Regions from separate parts of the Solibacillus sp. FSL K6-1554 genome, predicted to be linked through region 3. Evidence: riboswitches for the same ligand, from Rfam matches in the RefSeq annotation. Region 3 holds a riboswitch; each other region holds the start of a gene.

What was found. A riboswitch is a leader RNA that binds a small molecule or an ion and turns the genes downstream of it on or off. The one in region 3 is predicted to bind S-adenosylmethionine.
Region 1: another riboswitch for S-adenosylmethionine. It lies ahead of MHB58_RS18475 (bifunctional homocysteine S-methyltransferase/methylenetetrahydrofolate reductase); the one in region 3 lies ahead of MHB58_RS15180 (methionine ABC transporter ATP-binding protein).
Region 2: another riboswitch for S-adenosylmethionine. It lies ahead of metA (homoserine O-acetyltransferase MetA); the one in region 3 lies ahead of MHB58_RS15180 (methionine ABC transporter ATP-binding protein).
Region 4: another riboswitch for S-adenosylmethionine. It lies ahead of MHB58_RS01890 (O-acetylhomoserine aminocarboxypropyltransferase/cysteine synthase family protein); the one in region 3 lies ahead of MHB58_RS15180 (methionine ABC transporter ATP-binding protein).

What each region holds. Positions count from the first base shown of each region.
Region 1 covers NZ_JBBOSS010000001.1:3,715,356-3,720,360, reverse strand. The annotation lists gene hemG (protoporphyrinogen oxidase) at 1-1,195, shown strand, start outside; SAM riboswitch class I at 1,282-1,379, shown strand; gene MHB58_RS18475 (bifunctional homocysteine S-methyltransferase/methylenetetrahydrofolate reductase) at 1,482-3,326, shown strand; gene metH (methionine synthase) at 3,319-5,005, shown strand, end outside.
Region 2 covers NZ_JBBOSS010000001.1:1,901,876-1,906,880, forward strand. The annotation lists gene MHB58_RS09280 (AAA domain-containing protein) at 1-2,474, shown strand, start outside; gene MHB58_RS09285 (nucleoside-diphosphate sugar epimerase) at 2,490-3,233, shown strand; SAM riboswitch class I at 3,306-3,413, shown strand; gene metA (homoserine O-acetyltransferase MetA) at 3,570-4,511, shown strand; gene MHB58_RS09295 (ABC transporter ATP-binding protein) at 4,562-5,005, opposite strand, start outside.
Region 3 covers NZ_JBBOSS010000001.1:3,024,595-3,029,599, forward strand. The annotation lists gene MHB58_RS15165 (LysR family transcriptional regulator) at 1-15, shown strand, start outside; gene MHB58_RS15170 (MetQ/NlpA family ABC transporter substrate-binding protein) at 137-943, opposite strand; gene MHB58_RS15175 (methionine ABC transporter permease) at 1,102-1,770, opposite strand; gene MHB58_RS15180 (methionine ABC transporter ATP-binding protein) at 1,763-2,791, opposite strand; SAM riboswitch class I at 2,938-3,040, opposite strand; gene MHB58_RS15185 (thioredoxin family protein) at 3,102-3,404, opposite strand; gene MHB58_RS15190 (toprim domain-containing protein) at 3,412-3,738, opposite strand; gene gcvH (glycine cleavage system protein GcvH) at 3,828-4,208, opposite strand; gene MHB58_RS15200 (arsenate reductase family protein) at 4,289-4,645, opposite strand; gene MHB58_RS15205 (acyl-CoA dehydrogenase family protein) at 4,968-5,005, opposite strand, start outside.
Region 4 covers NZ_JBBOSS010000001.1:380,004-385,008, forward strand. The annotation lists gene MHB58_RS01880 (hypothetical protein) at 1-1,171, shown strand, start outside; gene nfsA (oxygen-insensitive NADPH nitroreductase) at 1,415-2,149, opposite strand; SAM riboswitch class I at 2,396-2,510, shown strand; gene MHB58_RS01890 (O-acetylhomoserine aminocarboxypropyltransferase/cysteine synthase family protein) at 2,627-3,931, shown strand; gene MHB58_RS01895 (hypothetical protein) at 4,122-4,520, shown strand.

The DNA of each region.
Region 1 (5,005 bases), 690 kb from region 3:
AGCACGCCATCCAGGGGTATTGGAGCTTGTTAAGGAGCTTAATTTTGAATCAGAGCTTGTCTATAACGAAACAGGTATTTCCTACATTCATACGAATAACGAGCTGCATGCTATTCCGGCAGGTTCGACATTCGGTATTCCGATGAGTGTAGAATCGCTCATGTCAAGTACGTTAATTTCAGAAGAAGGAAAGAAGAGGGCCCTTCAAGATTTAGAAATCCCGAATACTAAATTTACTAAAGAAAGCTCTATCGGTACGTTTTTAGAATATTTTTTAGGTGAAGAAATTGTTCGAAAGCAAATTGCCCCAGTATTGGCAGGAGTTTATTCAGGCGATTTATATCAATTAAGCCTGGCATCTACATTGCCGTATTTAGTGGATTATAAAAACAACTACGGATCGATTATTAAAGGCTTCGAGGCACATCGCGAGCAATTCGAAAAAGCTGCGAATAAGAAGTTTATTTCTTTCCGTCCGGGTTTATCAGCATTAATCAATCGTTTAGAAGAACAGCTGCCGGAAGTTGAATTCATGAGAAAGACAGTAACAAAGCAAATTCTAAAAAAAGGTGAGCAATATGAAGTCGTGCTGGAAGATGAAACAATATTGGCAGATATTGTTGTACTGGCCGTTCCAAATGAGACGGTACATTATGTAATACAGGATAATTCATTAGAGGAACAGCTGAAAAAGTTCACGACGGCATCTACTTTAACGATGTATGTTGGCTTTGATGTACCGGACGATATATTACCGGCTGATGGTACCGGCTTTATCGTTTCGCATAATAGTGATTTAATTTGTAATGCATCGACATGGACGAGCCGTAAATGGAAGCATACGTCAGCAGAAGGCAATTTACTCGTTCGCTTGTTTTATAAAGATATTAATCCGCGCTATGAAGAGTTGGCAGCCATGTCAGATGAAGAACTGACAAAAGTTGCATTGGAAGACATTCGTCTCAGCTTAGGTGTTGAAGCGGATCCAACTGTCATTAATGTAACAAAGTGGATTGACCAAATGCCGCGCTATGATTTGGCGCATAATGAAGCCTTATCAAAAGTTATACAGCAACTGGCAACGGATTACCCGAATGTTCTATTAGCAGGATGTGCCTATTTCGGAGTAGGAATCGGTGCTTGTATTCAAAACGGCAAAAAAACAGCTGAACACATTATTAGTCGAATTATGTAAAAAAATACTTCATTCAGCTAAAGGGTATTGACGGACGTATTAGATAACGTTATGATTCATTTAAATATTTCAAAAATTCATATTATTTCTTATCAAGAGAAGTCGAGGGACTGGCCCGATGAAACTTCAGCAACCAACATTAAGTCAGGTGCTAAATCCAGTGGCGAATGCCAGAAGATGAGAAGGGATTAAGTCGATAACTACTATGCCTTCTTTTCTTTAATGAAAGAAGGCTTTTTTGTATCGTTAAAATACTGAAAATACTGTAAATGATGGAGTGAAGGCAATGGGTTTACTTGAAGAATTACAAACACGGGTTTTAACAGCCGACGGAGCAATCGGGACACTTCTTTATTCATATGGGTTGGATTATTGCCATGAAGAAATGAATATTGCCCGTCCTGATATTATAGAGAAAATTCATAGTGAATATATTGCGGCAGGTGCAGATATTATTCAGACCAATACATATGGAGCTAACCGCATTAAGCTTGCACGTTATGGTTATGAAAATCGTGTGAAGGAGTTTAATGAAGCAGCGTTAAAGATCGCAAAGCGGGCAGCTTCCCTGGATGGGCAATATGTTCTGGCAACAATCGGTGGTATTCGGGGAATTCGTAAAAGTGATGCAACATTAGATGAAATTTTAGCAGCGTTCCAAGAACAGGCGGAAGTATTACTAGCAGGTGAACCGGATGGATTTTTATTGGAAACGTATTACGATTTTGAAGAATTATCGCATTGTGTCCATCTATTACGTTCGATGACCGATTTGCCGATCATTGCTCAAGTGACGATGCAGGAACCGGGTGTCCTTCAAAATTTAATGACGTTAAATGAAGCGTTTCAAGACTTGGAAAGGTTAGGTGCAGATATTGTTGGGAGTAACTGCCGATTAGGTCCTTTCCATACAATTCAGGCATTTGAAGGGGTTAATTTACCGAATAAAGCTTTTTTATCAGCTTATCCGAATGCATCATTATTGGACATTGAAGATGGTCGAGTAGTTTATGAGTCGGAAACCGATTATTTCGCACGTGCAGCAGTTGAACTCGTAAACCAAGGTGTCCGTTTAATTGGCGGATGCTGCGGGACGACACCGAAGCATATTGCAGCCGTAAAAAAACGTTTGGCGAATATGCAGCCAATTGAAACGAAGGAAGAAAAACACAGGTCTACACAATTTGTCCGAATTCCGGAGCCACGCAAACAGGAGCCGCTCCACGAAAAAGCAAAACGTGAACGTTCAGTTATAGTGGAACTGGATACGCCACGTCATCTGGAAATTGACGGATTTGTAGAAGGGGCAAAACAGTTATCTAAAGCAGGAGCCGATGTCATTATGATGGCTGATAACTCACTTGCTTCACCGCGCATCAGTAATATCGCGATGGCTGCGATTTTAAAAGAGCAAGGAATTCGTTCATTGCCGCATTTGACATGCCGTGACCGAAATTTAATTGGGCTTCAGTCACATTTAATGGGACTTGATGCACTGGAACTTCATGATATTCTTGTCGTGACAGGAGACCCGACAAAAGTAGGGGATTTCCCGGGGGCGACGAGCGTATATGATGTTTCATCAATGGAACTGATTTCTCTAATTAAGCAGTTAAATAAAGGTGGTTCTTTTACTGGGAAATCGCTGCGTAAACAGGCAAATTTCTCGGTAGCCGCTGCCTTTAATCCGAATGTTCGTGTACTGGACCGTGCTGTAGCCCGTTTAGAAAAGAAAATCGAGCATGGAGCAGATTACTTTATTTCACAGCCGGTTTATACGAAAGAAAAGATTATCGAAATCTATGAGGCGACGAAGCATTTGGAAACACCGATTTATATCGGGATTATGCCACTAACATCTTCACGCAGCGCGGAATTTTTACATCATGAAGTACCGGGCATTAAACTGTCCGATGAAGTACTTGCGCGCATGGCTGCCTGTGGGGATGACAAGGAAGCATCGACAGCAGAAGGAATTGCGATTGCTAAAGAGCTGCTCGATACAGCGTGTGAATACTTTAACGGTATTTATTTAATTACACCGTTTTTACGCTATGATATGACGCTGGAATTAATGGACTATGTAAAACAATATGATGTGGAAAGTAAAGGAGTTCAGTCGAATGTATAATCACCCGATTCATGAGCAATTACAAAAAAGAATACTTATCATCGATGGTGCCATGGGGACGATGCTTCAGGCAGAAAACCTAACATATGAAGATTTTGGCGGAGAAGACTTAGACGGTTGTAATGAAAACCTGGTGCTGACAAGACCTGATGTATTGGGTAAAATCCACCGTGAATATTTAGCTGCTGGCGCTGATATTATTTGTACCAATACGTTTGGCGGTACACCACTCGTATTGGATGAATATGACTTAGGTGACAAGGCGGTTGAAATTAATAAGCGGGCGGTTAAAATTGCACTAGAGGCGGCAAAAGAGTTTTCGACACCAGAATGGCCGCGCTTTGTCGCAGGTGCAATCGGACCTACTACAAAAACATTGTCGGTAACAGGCGGTATTACATTTGAAGAGTTGGAAGAAAACTTTTATATACAGGCAAAAGCGCTAATCGAAGCTGGGGCGGATCTGCTCTTAATGGAGACTTCCCAGGATATGCTCAATGTTAAAGCGGGAACGATTGCCATTCACCGTGCATTTGAGGAACTTGGCAAAGAGCTGCCTGTCATGATTTCAGGAACAATTGAGCCAATGGGAACAACGCTTGCCGGGCAATCAATCGAAGCATTTTATATTTCTATTGAGCATATTAAGCCGTTGTCTGTCGGACTGAACTGTGCAACAGGTCCGGAATTTATGACCGATCATATCCGTTCATTGGCAGAGCTTTCAAATGGATATATTAGCTGTTATCCGAATGCCGGTTTACCGGACGAGGAAGGCTGCTATCATGAAACACCGGAGTCATTATCGAAAAAACTGCAAGGCTTTGCAGAAAAAGGCTGGTTGAACATCGTCGGCGGCTGCTGTGGTACAACGCCAGCACATATCGCGGCAATCCGCGAAGCTGTAGATGGCTATAAACCACGCGAGCCGAAAGATGTAACGCACGGACATGTCGTATCAGGTATCGAGCCATTGCAATATGATGAATCGATGCGTCCGTTATTTATCGGGGAGCGTACGAATGTAATTGGCTCACGTAAATTCAAAAACCTGATTGTTGACGGGAAATTTGAAGAAGCTGCAGAAATTGCACGTGCACAAGTAAAAAACGGGGCGCATGTCATCGATATTTGTTTAGCAAACCCTGACCGTGATGAAGTAGAAGATATGAAAAACTTCATGCAGGAAGTTGTGAAAAAAGTTAAAGTGCCGCTCGTGATTGACTCTACAGATGAAAAAGTAATGGAAGTCGCACTGAAGTTTTCGCAAGGGAAGGCCATTATTAACTCGATTAACTTGGAAGATGGAGAAGAGCGTTTCGATGCTGTTATGCCACTAGTGAAAAAATATGGGGCTTCACTTGTTGTCGGTACGATTGATGAAACTGGAATGGCTATTACACGTGAGCAAAAGCTTGAAGTAGCGAAGCGTTCTTATAAGCTGTTAACAGAAAAATGGGGCTTGTCAGCAGAAGACATTATCTTTGACCCGTTAATGTTCCCGGTAGGTACAGGTGACGAGCAATATATTGGTGCCGCTGAGGAAACAATCGAAGGAATTCGCCTCATTAAAGAACATTTACCTGGCTGCTTAACAGTGCTCGGTGTAAGTAATGTTTCGTTCGGCTTACCGCCAGTTGGGCGTGAAGTATTAAATGCGGTGTATTTATATCACTGTA
Region 2 (5,005 bases), 1.1 Mb from region 3:
AACAGCTTTTAAATAATGAGATCAATCAAGCACAAAATGAAATTGCAGCGCTTGAACAAAAACAAAAAGAGCTCGAACTGCAAATTGCACAAAAAGAAGCGGCAAAAGCCGAATTGCATGTTTTGGCCGAAAAGATCCTGGCATTGAAAAAAGAACTGACTGAATGCAAAAAAGAACTGGAAGACAATGAACGCAAACTGGAAAAACTGCAGGCAACACAGAGCACAGTAGCAGAAACCGTTGCGAATTTTGAACAGCAATTAAAAGACGGCTCGACTGTCGAACAACTGACTGAACAAGCGCAACAGTTAAAAGAAGCGAGAGAAAACTTCCAGCAGCAACTTAAGCAAAGTCACTATAAAGCGCAACTTGAAAACTTCCAGCAGCGCTTTAATGGGATCAACACGCATATCGAAAAGGCAAATGAAACGTCACAGTATGATTTGCTCGTAGATAAAATCACATCGTTGAAAAAGGTATATGAAATTGAAGAGTTCATGAGTGAATACAATATTCGCCGGAACTATGCAATGGACCGTTTACTTACAGCGCTTGATCGAATTCAGCCGCAAATGGAGCAGTATAAACCGATTAAAGATGTGAAGGAACGTCTGGAAAAGGCATTGCATTACAGTGAAACGGCGTTAGGTATTCATGTAACACCGGATAGGCTGGATATGGGCCATCATTATACCCTTGAAGAGATTCAGGAGTTTTTGACGAAGCTTAGCATCGCTTTTCGGGACCGTCGCGTAAATGCCCAAAACGGAACCCGCTCCATTCAGGGCATTCATTTGCGCATGCAATATATCGAGCAGCTGAACAATAAATATATGGATGCAATCCGTGAAACGGTGCTCATTTTCGAAAAGCTGAAAGAAGAAATTATTCTTCAGTTTAAAGAGCAAAATGATGTGAAGGCACAGCATCTTCAGCAATTGGAAGAAGAGGCAACAGCGGTAAAATCCCAAATGGATGCGATCAATGAAAAAATTGATCCATCGATTATGCTGACCCATACAACGGATGAGCTGGAAGAACTGCTCGCAACAAATGAACTGGATCAGATGAAAACTGAAACACAGCGCCAAAACCGTGAAAAAGTGGAGCTTCAACTGAACAAAAAGGCGGAGGAGCTGGCAGTTTTAAATGAACAGATTGCCCTTGGTACTGAGACTGTCGAACAGTTAACAGTTCGCTTTAAAGGGATCAACAGCGAAGGCGTCCAGCTTGAAAAACGCCGGACAGAACTGGAGCAGCTGACAAAGCAGAACCCTGAGCTAGCGATCATCGAAGTAAACGAAAAGATCGAACAGCTTACTGAACAGATTGCGACTCTAGAAGTGAAAATTAGTTTGCTTCCGGTAACAGCGGAACTTCAAAACGAATGGCACGGCTTATTGAAAAATGCCAATGCCCATGACTTGGAGGAAATCCGCAAACTGTATGTGAAACACGCCAATGTCATCGGAACAACATGTGTTGCTTCAGCGAATAAAGAGTTTATGGACAACTATCCGACATTTGATGTTGTCATTATTGACGAAGTTTCGAAAGCAACACCACCTGAACTGTTACTGCCGATGTTAAAAGGTGCCAAAATCATTTTAGTTGGGGATCATCACCAGCTGCCGCCACTTGTCGGGGATGCGACGTTTGAAGAGACATTGGAGCAAGTTGTGAAGGAAAGTACAACATTTGAAGAAAAACGGGAGCTTGAAAAGTTACTGGAAGAATCATTGTTCGAGCGACTTTATAACAATCTGCCGTCACAAAACAAAACAATGCTCGCACTTCAATATCGTATGCATAAAAATATTATGTCAACTATCACACCGTTTTACGAAAATGAATCCGAACAGCTGCAATGCGGGTTAGAGGATTCGGATGCTGTACGTGACCATTTCCTTGAAACATCCAAAATTTCGAGGAAACACCATTTACTATGGCTCGATATTCCAAATGATAAGCCGTATTTTGAAGAGCGTATGAAAGAAGGTTCGAGTCTTTTTAATTTGGCTGAGCTGGAACAAATTAAACAGCAGCTACTTGAATTGAATGCAGCGACAGAACAAGCGAAAGCACAAGGATTCATTCCGCAGGACGCATTAAAATCGGTTGGCGTTATTTCTTTCTACGCGGAGCAAGTAAAACGCATCAACCGTTTGATCGAACAGGAAATCAGTGTACCGCATTTACACATCCGTACAGGATCAGTCGATAAATTCCAAGGGATGGAGATGGATGTGATTATCGTCAGCATGGTGCGGAACCATGACAATGAGCGCGGAGAAATCGGGTTTGCGAAAGATTACCGCCGCCTTAATGTTGCATTATCCCGCGCAAGGGAACTGCTGATCATGATCGGCAGTACTGAAATGTTCACAAAGCGTCCTAAAAGCGCGAAAACACGGGATATGTATGCCCATGTATTAACGACAGTAAAAGAGCAAGACGGCTATTATGCTGTGTAGAAACAGGGGGATTGAATGGATTTACAAAGTACAGTTTTACAGCTGCAGAAAGAACTCATCCAAAACCCGTCCATTGAAATAAAAAAGCAAATGCAATATGCTATTCCGATTCACACATTGGAAGTAAAATATCATCCGGTGATGCGCAATGCGATGGATATTTTAATGAAGATGATGCTCATTTCATTTGAGAAGGCAAAGCTGAAAAATGTTGAGTTATTAGCCGAAATTTTGTTAGTGGAACCGTTATTTATTCATGATTTGACGAATAAAATGTTACGACTGGGTATGATTGTGAAGGAACAGGAATTTGCACTTACCGCTAAGGGTAAGGCACAGCTGGAATCGGGCATTTTTGAAGAGGAGCTTGAAGAAACAAGTTATTTTATTCAATACAGCCCGATCCATGAGCAGCCATTGGAGGGTGACCTGGAGGAATTTGCGGATTTGGAAGAGTTTCCGGAGCCTTTCCCGACAATCGAAACAGAAGAAATCGAAGCAATTGAAGAGAGAGTGCTGATTGATTTCATACAACAGCGACTTTCCGAACAACCGGTGGCGGAAGATGAAGTACCGCACTATATAACGAGTGTTGTTTCGACGGAATCGATCCAGATTAATGATATACCGGTCCTATGTTTTTTGCTTTTCGATCAAAAGGAAAACAGACATTTTATGCGGGTATACAATACATTGACACGTGTATGGGATGAACAGCTGGAGACAATGTTATTCAATATAGAAAAAGAACAGTTGTAGTAAGCGTGAAATAATATTTTTAGAATTATTGCAAAATTATAAAGTACATGATACACTAATGACAATTTAATAGTCTTATCAAGAGAAGCGGAGGGACTTGGCCTTATGATGCTTCAGCAACCTCTAGTTCAACTAGAAAGGTGCTACTTCCAGCAAGGTGTGAACCTTGGCAGATAAGAACGGGTAAAAAGGCCCCTCTCATTTCTGTTTTGCTGGAATGAGAGGGGCTTTTTATATTGTTCTGGAACAGTTTGTTTCATTCATAAAACAATGCATTGCCTGAAAACTACAGATTATTAAAAGATTGTTGAAAAAGTTTATGAGGGGGAAAGTGGAATGCCGATTAATATCCCGAAACATTTACCGGCGGGTGAGCTGCTTAGAAAAGAGAAGATTTTCGTCATGGAGGAAGACCGTGCGAAAACACAACAAATTCGACCATTAAATATTTTAGTGTTTAATCTAATGCCTGAAAAAGAGAAAACCGAACTGCAGTTGCTGCGCTTACTCGGTAATACACCATTACAGGTAGATGTGACATTTTTAAACACGGCTACATACGAATCAAAAAATGTTTCCAAATCGCATTTAGATACATTTTACCGAACGTTCGACCAAGTGAAGCACCGTCGCTTTGATGGGCTCATTATTACAGGAGCGCCAGTAGAGAAAATGGATTTTGAAGATGTTGGCTACTGGAATGAGATTACGCATGTTATGGACTGGGCAGATGAACATGTCACTTCGATTATGTATATATGTTGGGGCGCCCAAGCTGCCTTGTATCACCATTTTGGCATTGGAAAATTCGAATTGCCGAAGAAATGCTCCGGTGTTTATTCCCATGTGATTACGGATTTAACAGTAGATTTAGTGCGGGGATTCAGTGATGAGTATGTGGCACCGCATTCACGCCACACGTCGGTTTCAATTGATGAAGTGCGGGCACACCCTGACTTGCGACTATTAAGCTATTCGGATGATGCAGGCGTGTTTATCGTTCAATCGAAAAACAATAAACATATTATGATTACAGGGCATCTGGAATATGATGCAACGACTTTATCGGATGAGTACTTCCGAGATATTGAGAAAGATCCGGACAATACGGAAATTCCGATCAACTATTTCCCGAATAACGACCCGTTGCAGGCACCGAAAAATGTTTGGCGTGCCCATTCGCATCTGTTGTTCTACAACTGGCTGAACTACTACGTATACCAAGAAACGCCGTATGAATGGCATTACGTCGATGAAAATATTGAATATCATATTTAATGCTTATAAATGAAACGAACCAGCAAGAGATGGACTCCTGCTGGTTCGTTTTATTTAATTGCGACCCAGGCACGTTCGCGTTCAATCTGCAAACTAATTTCCCGCCCGAAGAAATCGCTTAATAATTCGTCTGTTAAAACAACTTCGCGTGCATTGGCTTCGACATTTTTTCCGTCTTTCATTAAAAGTACATGGCTAAAACAAGGAAGTATTTCTTCTACATGATGCGTCACGTAAATTAGGGTAGGGCCGTTTTCTGCCTGTGCAATCTGTTCTATTGTTTGCAGCAAGTTTTCCCGTTCGATTAAGTCCAGACCGCCACATGGCTCATCCAATATTAAGATTTCCGGATCAGCCATAATGGCCCTTGCTATTTGAACACGCTGCCGTTCACCTTGAGACAAATGCTCGAATGATTTATTTGCTAAATGGTCACAGTGAAAATGCTTCATAATAGAAACCGCATGGTCAATTTCTTCTTCCGTCACATCATT
Region 3 (5,005 bases):
ACACGATTCCAATAAAAGGCTTGGATAGAAGTAGAAGTTTCATTGGATATGGAGAAATCCCATTTTAGGAAAGATAATTTTATGAAACGAAAAAACCATTTTCTCCCCAATGGAGAAAATGGTTTTTGGATTATTTTTATTCGCCTGAAACTGGTACTACAGAGCCGCCCCACTCTTCGACGATAAAGTCTTGAACTTCTTTCGAGCGTAATGCATCTACTAATGCTTTAATTTCTTTTGAATCTTCATCGCCAGATTTTACTGCAATGATATTTACATAAGGTGATTCACTAGACTCGATTGCGATTGAATCTTCCAATGGATTAATGCCGTTATCGATTGCGAAGTTTGAGTTGATCAATACCGCATCCCCTTCTTCATTTTCGTACATTTGCACTAATAATTCAGCCGCAGTGTTTGCATCGAATTCGAAGTTTTTCGGATTATCTACGATGTCTTTTATCTCTGCTTTTGTTTTATCAATACCTTCTGCTAATGTAATTAAACCTTGTGCTTCAAGTAATGAAAGCATACGTCCATGGTCTGCCACTGAGTTAGAAAGTAAAATCGTTGCACCTTCAGGAAGTTCTTCTAAAGATGAATATTTTTTAGAGTAAATACCGATTGGCTCGATGTGAATACCGCCAGCATTTGCAAAGTCATAATCGAAATCTGCTTTTTGTGCTTCGAAGTATGGAATGTGCTGGAAGAAGTTCGCATCTAGATCACCGTTATCTAAATCTTGGTTTGGAAGTACATAATCTGTATAAGGTTCGATTTCAAGCTCAATACCTTGTTCCTCTAATATCGGTTTAACTTTTTCAAGGATAACTGCGTGTGGTGTATTCGATGCACCAACTACTAATTTTTCATCTTCTCCTCCACATGCTGCTAATGCAAGTACTGAAGCTCCTAAAATAACGCTTGATAATAACTTTTTCATTTGTTTTACCTACCCTTTTTTATTAGTTTGTTTTCGGCCCATCGAAACTTTTTCTATATTCTGATTATTTTTCGTATAGACGCGCACTTTTATAAAAGTTTGCGTCCATATTGTTTCGATGCACCAATATTTATAATTACGGCCTTACGAGCCACTAACTATCGTTTGTCCACTCTTGCTGTGATGAAATCCCCAATATATTGAATGATGAATACGACTACTAAAATCAATACAGTTGCCATTAAAGTCACATCTGTTCGGTTACGCTGGAAACCATCAAGGAATGCCAGGTTTCCTAAACCACCCGCACCAATGATACCGGCCATTGCTGTATACCCTACTAAAGCGACAGCTGTAACAGTAATACCTGAAATTAATGCCGGTAAGCTTTCCGGAATCAGCACTTTCCAAATAATCGTAGAAGTTTTCGCTCCCATTGAGCGAGCCGCTTCTATAACACCTTTATCAATCTCTCTTAATGCAATTAACACCATGCGCGCATAAAACGGTGCTGCACCGATAATAAGCGCAGGTAATGCTGCATTGGCACCACGGATGGTTCCAAGTAAAAACTTCGTAAATGGAATTAATAAAATGATCAAGACGATAAATGGAATCGAGCGGAAAATATTCACGAATGACCCTGTCAAAAAGTGTACAATTTTATTTGCCCATAATTGATTGTCGCTCGTTAAGAATAAGACAATACCAATTAGAAGTCCTAGTATAAATGTGATGACTGTCGCAACAGCCGTCATATAAATTGTTTCATATGTTGCTTCGAGCATTTTACCCCAATCTACGTTCGGAAATAATTGATTAAACATGCTCAATCACCTCCGCCTGAATTTCTTGCTTCGCTAAAAAGCTTAATGCTTCCGCGACTGCTTTTGGCTCGCCATCGATATGAATAAACAATGTACCAAACGAACCGCCCGTTGTATTTGAGATTTTGCCATGCACTATATTAACAACTACGTCAAATTGCTTAATCATTTGTGAGATGACAGGCTGTTCTGTCGTTGCCGCTGCAAATGTTAATTTAGCGATTTTGCCTTCTGGATAATTGGCTAAAATCTGTTCCAGTGATGCTTGCGTTTCTTGTGTTTCACCAGAAGCTTGCGACACGAAGTTTTTCGTAATCGGTGCTTGCGGATGTTGGAACACTTGTAATACATCTCCCTGTTCCACTACTTTTCCGGCTTCCATAACAGCTACTCTGTTACAGATTTTACGGATAACATGCATTTCATGTGTAATGAGTACAATTGTAAGTCCGATGTTTTTATTAATATCAAGCAACAATTCCAAAATTGAATCCGTTGTTTCAGGATCAAGTGCTGAAGTCGCTTCATCACATAAAAGCACTTCCGGATTGTTTGCCAACGCACGGGCAATGCCAACACGCTGCTTTTGACCGCCTGAAAGTTGAGAAGGATACGCTTTCCCTCTTCCTTTTAAACCAACAAGTTCAATTAACTCTTCTACTCGTTTTTCACGATCAGCTTTTGAAACACCTGCTATTTCAAGTGGAAATGCGATGTTTTCTTCAACGGTACGTGACCAAAGTAAATTGAAGTGCTGGAAAATCATACTTATTTTTTGACGTGCTTCTCGTAATTTAGCCCCGGAAGCTTTTGCAATATCCTGACCACCTACAATGACAGAACCTGTCGTTGGCTTTTCCAAACCGTTCAATAGGCGAATCATTGTACTTTTACCGGCACCACTGTAGCCGATAATACCGTATATTTCTCCTTTGTTGATCGATAGGCTTACATTATCAACTGCCGTAAGCTTACCATTTTTCGTGTTATACACTTTTGTAATATTTTGTATATCAATCATCGGTTGTACTCCTTCTAAATTGAAATAACCTTCCTGCTATTTCAAAATCATGTTCTTTTTTTCATCCAAAACATCCGCTGAATGAAAAAAACCTTTCTACCAAGACAAGTAGAAAGGTTTCACATACATTTATACGGTAAACCGTTCTCTCATCTTTCAAAGTTTACACTTTGTGTGAATTGGCACCTTTGCGTAATCGCTGGTTGCCGGGCTTCATAGGGCACTTCCCTCCACCTCTCTTTATAAGAGCAACGTTATTAAGTTTTATTATTATGAATGTTACTTTATCACGACAAAGTGACTACGTCAATTACTTTTTTAATATTTCATACAAAAACGGTACGGATTTAAATGCATAAATTTTATTCGTTAGTTCTCCGTTGTCTGAAACGATTAAACAAGGTACACTTTCAATTTTCAGTTCATAAGGTAAATCCCCTAAATAATTGATATTTGCCATACCAAGCGGGAGATCTGGTAGTAATTTCTCAATTACTTCCAACATTTTTTCCGATACTTCACATGTGCCGCACATAGGCGTATATAGGAAAAATGCTGTCTGATCATATTGTTGTACGTTTTGTTCCCATTGCTGTTTCGTCCATTGTTCCATTATACTGTCATCCTTCTTTTACTAAAAATTTTGCCCGTAGTAAAATATCCCTTAAGATTTTAGTAGGTGTTTTTTCTACTTCAAAATATTCGTGAGGTATGATTAGCTGTTGTGCTTCAGGATATGCACGGTTCATCAGTTTACGTAACTTTTCACCGTTTTTATCTGCATCAAACATAGTGATAATTTCATCTTGCTCATAACCTTCCAATAAATCAATCAAATTGACTTCGCTTATTGTGCCATTTGTACAAATAATTGTCACGTCCTCTGCTAAAATCGGGATTAATCTCAACTTATCGGCACGTCCTTCGACAACAAGGCATTTTCCCATACGTACACGCTTCCTTTCAAAGTCACCTTTATGTATAGAATAACAAAAAAACACTAAAACCTTACTATAGAAGGCTTTAGTGTTTCATATTATTGTTCGATTAATGCAGTGTAAGCATCTGCGTCTAATAATTCTTCAACTTCCGCTTCACTTGTTAACTCAACAGTAACCATCCATGCATTTCCGTATGGAGATTCATTAACGTATTCTGGGTTGTCCAGTAATTCTTCGTTAATTGCAACTACTTTACCAGAAAGTGGTGCATATAGTTCAGAAACTGTTTTTACAGACTCTACACTACCGAATGGCTGATCCTTTGAAATCTCATCGCCTACTTCAGGTAATTCTACGAATACGATATCACCTAATTCAGATTGTGCGAAATCCGTAATACCGATTGTTGCCTTACCGTCTTCAATTTTTACCCACTCATGCTCTTTTGAATAACGTAATTCTTTTGGTGTGCTCATTCGAAAACCTCCATGTTATATGTAGTACATTCAAGTTCATTTTGCCATATTTCGTTCGGAAATACAATGTGAATAACTGTTTATTTCCAAGTTTCTAAGAAGTCAGACTCCTTAAATCCTAAAGTTAATTTTTTTCCATCTGTTACGATCGGTCGCTTAATTAACATACCATCTGATGCCAATAGCTCTAATTGCTCATCCTCGGACATTGTCGCTAATTTATCTTTAAGACCTAATTCCCGATATTTCATACCAGACGTATTGAAGAATTTCTTTAATGGCACTCCACTTGCTTCATAAATTGCTTTAATCTCCTCTTTAGATGGTGTCTGTTCTACGATATGAATATTTTCATAGTCCACACCTTGCTCATCTAGCCACTTTTGCGCTTTTTTACACGTTGTACATTTTGGATATTGAATGAATTTCACTGTCATGTAAGTACTCCTTTTGCCCTGGATTTTCCTATATTGTAACGGATATAGAAGGACAAATCAAAAATGTGTTCGTATTATTGGCGTTTTTATGAATATGGGTTTTATTAGAATATTTGTGTCGATATTAGAACATGCTGGTCGTATTTTAGAAGAATGGTTTCGTTTATTTGAAACTTTGGCGATCATATTAGAAGAAAGGAAACTTATATTAGAACTTCCGAGATATATTAGATCATGTAAAATATATTAGAACATTTTACATTATATTAGAACAACATAGAAAAATCGGGTGCAGTGTCATGCACCCGACTATAGTATTTTATTAAACTACATACTTTTCTGCTTCAATTAATTTCACTG
Region 4 (5,005 bases), 2.6 Mb from region 3:
AGTAAATGATCAGTATGTTTACATTGCACCTGTAGAATTTTCAGGATTCTTTAAATGGTTCAACGGAAAAACAACACCTGGTTATTTCACGATGAGTGCTACAGACTCAAGCGATAATCCAAAGTTTGTGAAGGCTGAAATGAACTATGTTCCATCTGCTTATTTAAATAAAAACCTGGAGCGTCATATTCGTCTTCAAAATCCATCATTAATTTTCTACGGAGATCCGCAGCTTGAAATTGATGAGGATGGTAAACCGTATTACATCCGTTCTTACGGGGAATTTATTTCAGCACGTAACGGCTTTGATGTAAAAGGGGTTGTACTTGTTGATGCGGAGACAGGTGCAACAGAGAAAATCGCGATTGCAGATGTACCGGCATTTATTGATGGTGCGGTATCACCGGAAGCGGTAAGTTTGCAAAATAGTTATTACGGTAATTATGTGCACGGATTCTGGAACAGTCTAGTCGGTAAAAAGGATGTTAAGTTGCCGAGCGATGAAGGTACGGAAGCAAATGTAAGCCCGATCTTTATGGAAGATGGGGAAATGTATTATTTCACTGATTTTACAAGTCCGAAAGAGGGCGTTGACTCGATGCTTGGTTATGCATTAACACATGCACGTACCGGTGAAGCGACGTACTATACCGGAAATCTGGAAGAGTCTTATATGGATTCCCAAGGGGCTCTTGAAATTATCGAGAAAAAGTTCATCGAAAAAGAATGGGAAGGTGAAATGCCGATCCTTTACAACTTCTACGGTGAAGCGAGCTGGCTGTCAGCTGTACTCGATGCGAACGGATTCCTGCAAAATTACTTTATCGTGTCAGCAGCAAATCCTGAAATTTCGGCGTATGGTACAACACCAAATGAAGCGTTAAGACTTTATAAAACAGCGCTAAGTCGTGGCGGAAGTACGGTAGACGGTACTTCAAATGCTGAAGAAGCAAAGGCGACGGTAAAAGTCGTGCGTGTTTATAAAGAGCGTGTAGGTGATTTCACGATCGTATCATTCCTGGCAAATACAGGTGAAAACTTCATTGTTTCTACAGAAGTTGCACCGTTTGCAATTTACTTGCAAGAAGGCGATCAGGCGACCATTACGTATGCGAAAACAGGGGAAGATTTCCAGCCTGTGAAAGCATTGCAAATTGAAGGATTGAAATAAACAAAGAAATTTGGGCAGAAGTAGAAGTACCGCTGAATAAGAAGAAAACCCTTATTAAGAAACGGATACTTTGTAAAATTGATTGGAATGTAGGGCGACTCCAGCGGGAACAGCACGACGCCTGAGACTACAGGCTCAGGCCGTGCCCGCGGAAAGCGTCCCGGAATGGAAATCAATTTTTAACGCTCAGCAAAAAAATGCTATTTTTCTCACAGAGAAAAATAGCATTTTTGGTTTATTAGCCTACTTCCAAGTGAAACCTTGTGAAGCGAGAAACTCTTTCATATGTGGACGATTTTGTTCTACTAAGTAATCAGCCATTTGCTTCGTCCATGTTGCCGTCTTTTGATTTGAAGATCGGCTGCTGTAATAGTCTTCCATAATCCCATCATACTCATCTAGAAGCGTATCGTATTGATCAACGTCATAGCCATTTTCATGCAATACCGCAGCTACTGGTAAGCGCGGTTTTGTTTCATTGCGTTTTGTCGGTGTACCAATCGTCATCGCAAATAGCGGGAAAACATATTCCGGTAAATTGAACAGCTCGCTAATTTCCTTAGGATTTGTACGGGCACCGCCAATATAGCAAATGCCATAACCCATTGATTCTGCTGCAATAACAAAGTTTTGCGCAAATAATGCAACATCTGCTACACCTACAAGCACGTTTTCAGCCGTGTCAGCAGAAATATCGACTCCGTGCTTTTGACCAGCTACCTGCAAACGTTTGAAATCTACGCAAAACAAGAAAGAGGCACCAGCTGTTTTGAATTGGAATTCGTTTTTAGACAGTTCACCCAGCTTAGTTTTCTTTTCTTCATCCGTTACCCAGATAACACTGTATGCCTGCACAAAATGCGAGCTTGCCGCCATTTGTGCTGTTTCGATTAAATCGATGACAGTTTCTTTTGAAATTTCCTCACCTGTATATTTGCGAACAGATGTGTGACTGCGTAATAATTCTTTTGTATTCACGTGAACATCTCCCTTTTATGTAATAAAAATCTTAATGGTATATCCTTCAAGCTTATTTTAGTCAATATTTTAGTTGAAGTCGATTATAAGCGTCTATTCAATTCATAGGGAGGAAATTTTTGCATATCGTTAAATACAGATAAGAGTAATCAGAATAGAAATCTGAAAATTTTAATTTTTTTGTGTTGACATATCGGATTAGTATGTTTTATACTGAGACTCAACGATGGAACACAAATCACATAACTCTTATCAAGAGCGGCGGAGGGAATAGGCCCTGAGATGCCCGGCAACCAGTAAGTGATGAACTGACTAAGGTGCTAAATCCTACAAAATGGACAATCATTTTGAAAGATAAGAGGAGGCAAACTTGCTCATGCGCAACCCTCTTCTTAACTGAAGAGGGTTTTTTTCATTTAAAAAATCCTCCTCAAAAACACCGATTTCACCATCGATTAAATTTTTGGGGGTATTAAAATGACAAATTTAAGACCAGAAACATTATTATTACACGGGGGTCAAAAGCCAGACCCGGAAACAGGAGCAATTGCAGTTCCGGTTTACCGTACAACGGCCTATGCATTTAATGACACAGCTCATGCGCAACGTCTATTTGCATTACAGGAAACAGGCAATATTTATTCAAGAATTATGAACCCGACAGTCGGGGCATTTGAGGAACGGGTTGCTTTATTAGAAGGGGGCACAGCTGCAGTAGGGCTTTCATCTGGCGCAGCAGCAGTAGCATTTTCTATTTTAAACGTAGCCGGTGCAGGGGATGAAATTGTAGCGGCAGGTTCACTTTACGGTGGGACATATAATTTATTCGCGACAACATTGCCTCGCTACGGCATTACAGTAAAATTCGTAGATGAATCAAATCCTGAGAATTTCCAAGCGGCAATCACTGATAAAACGAAGGCAATCTTCGCAGAAATTATCGGAAATCCAAGCTTGAAAGTACTGGATATTGAAGCGGTAGCAAACATCGCTCATGACAATGGTCTTCCTTTATTAATCGACAGCACATTTGCTTCCCCATATGGAAGTAATCCGATTGAATTCGGCGCGGATGTTGTCATTCATTCTGCAACAAAATGGATTGGCGGTCATGGAACGACGATCGGCGGGATTGTCGTTGATGCCGGTAAATTCGACTGGACACAAGGAAGACATCCAGGGTTTACAGAACCCGATACTTCATACCACGGTCTAAGATACGGAATTGACACAGCAGGCGCTGCATTTGCGACAAAGCTTCGTGTTCAACTATTGCGTGATTTTGGTCCAACATTATCTGCTGACGCGGCATTTAATTTCCTGCAAGGACTTGAAACGCTTCATTTGCGTATTGTCCGACACAATGAAAATACACAGAAAGTTGCCGAGTATTTAAGAAACCACCCATTTGTGGAGTACGTGAATTACAACGGCTTTGAAGATTTTGCGACACATGATTTAGCGAAAAAGTATTTGAAAAACGGCTTCGGATCAATCATTACGTTCGGAATTAAAGGCGGACGTGAAGCTGGCCGCCAAGTAATCGATAACGTGGAATTGTTCTCACATGTAGCGAACGTTGGCGATGCCCGTTCATTAATTATTCATCCTGCGAGCACAACACACCAACAGTTATCTGCGGAAGAATTAAAAACTGCCGGCGTATCGGAAGAGCTCATTCGCTTATCGATCGGGTTAGAAGCAGCGGAAGATATTATCGCGGATTTAGAGCAGGCATTAGCGAAAGTTGCAGCGGAAGTTGGAGTAGAAACAAACGCATAATGCTTTAAAAAAAGGCTTAGCTTTTCCCATTCGAAAAGCTAAGCAATTTTTAGAAAATTAATCCCTACTATTTTTATAAGTTTTATTGACAAATTAAATACCTAGTAATACAATTGGGATAATTATATTATCAACCGAAAAAATTTAAAGTGATGTTGCAGCATCATTGGAAGAAAAGGAGTTGTTCAACATGGGGAAAGTATACAGTGCACAAAACGTTGCAGCCTATATTATTTATGAACTAAATGACGTAAAGGAATTTGTGAACGCTTGTGCGATCCAGCAAATTTTGGCGGATGTGAATACGATGTGGCAGCATGTTTTCGGACACAGTGCTTTCTCAGAACAATCTCACGATCTTGCCACAGCGGGTTATGTTATAAAAGAAGTTGCCGAGGAATACAGAATTCATGGTACAGCCCATATTTTGTCGCCAGCTAGAGAGTGGTTCTTAAAATATGGGGAATTTCAGTTAGTAGAGCGCCCATACGCGGTCCCTGACTTCTCGGCAAAAGAGGAAATCGTCATGACCAAGATTTTAACTGCCTATCGTTTACGGGCATATAATGATATAAACGTGGCAGTATAAAATAATTCCGGAACACTAGCGAGCCCCCTTGCTAGTGTTTTTTTATTTGGTGATTTTTTTACACGGTGTATATGGTTTATTAGAAGTATGAAAACGATTATTAGAAGAAATTTTGGGGATATTAGAAGAAATGTCGATGTTATTAGAATTTGGGTGAATTTGATGGTTGGGTACGCTTATTTTCCGGGCAGGAAATGGTTGTTGAAACCGGTGTTTGCGATTTATTAGAACAATGATGAGCGATATTAGAAGAAGTGTGAGCGATATTCGCAAATTGAGTGAGGATATTAGCAGATTGCGACCCCATTTTAGAACATTAACCGGTTATATTAGAAGATCGCAATTTTATTAGAACATTTCAAAATATATTAGACGATTTCCGAATATATTAGAACATAACAAAACTCTCTCAACTGCTTAGCCCCAAACACAAGTAGTGACTGGAAATATTAACATCGTAGTCTCCAAATTAGCTCTTAAAAAAT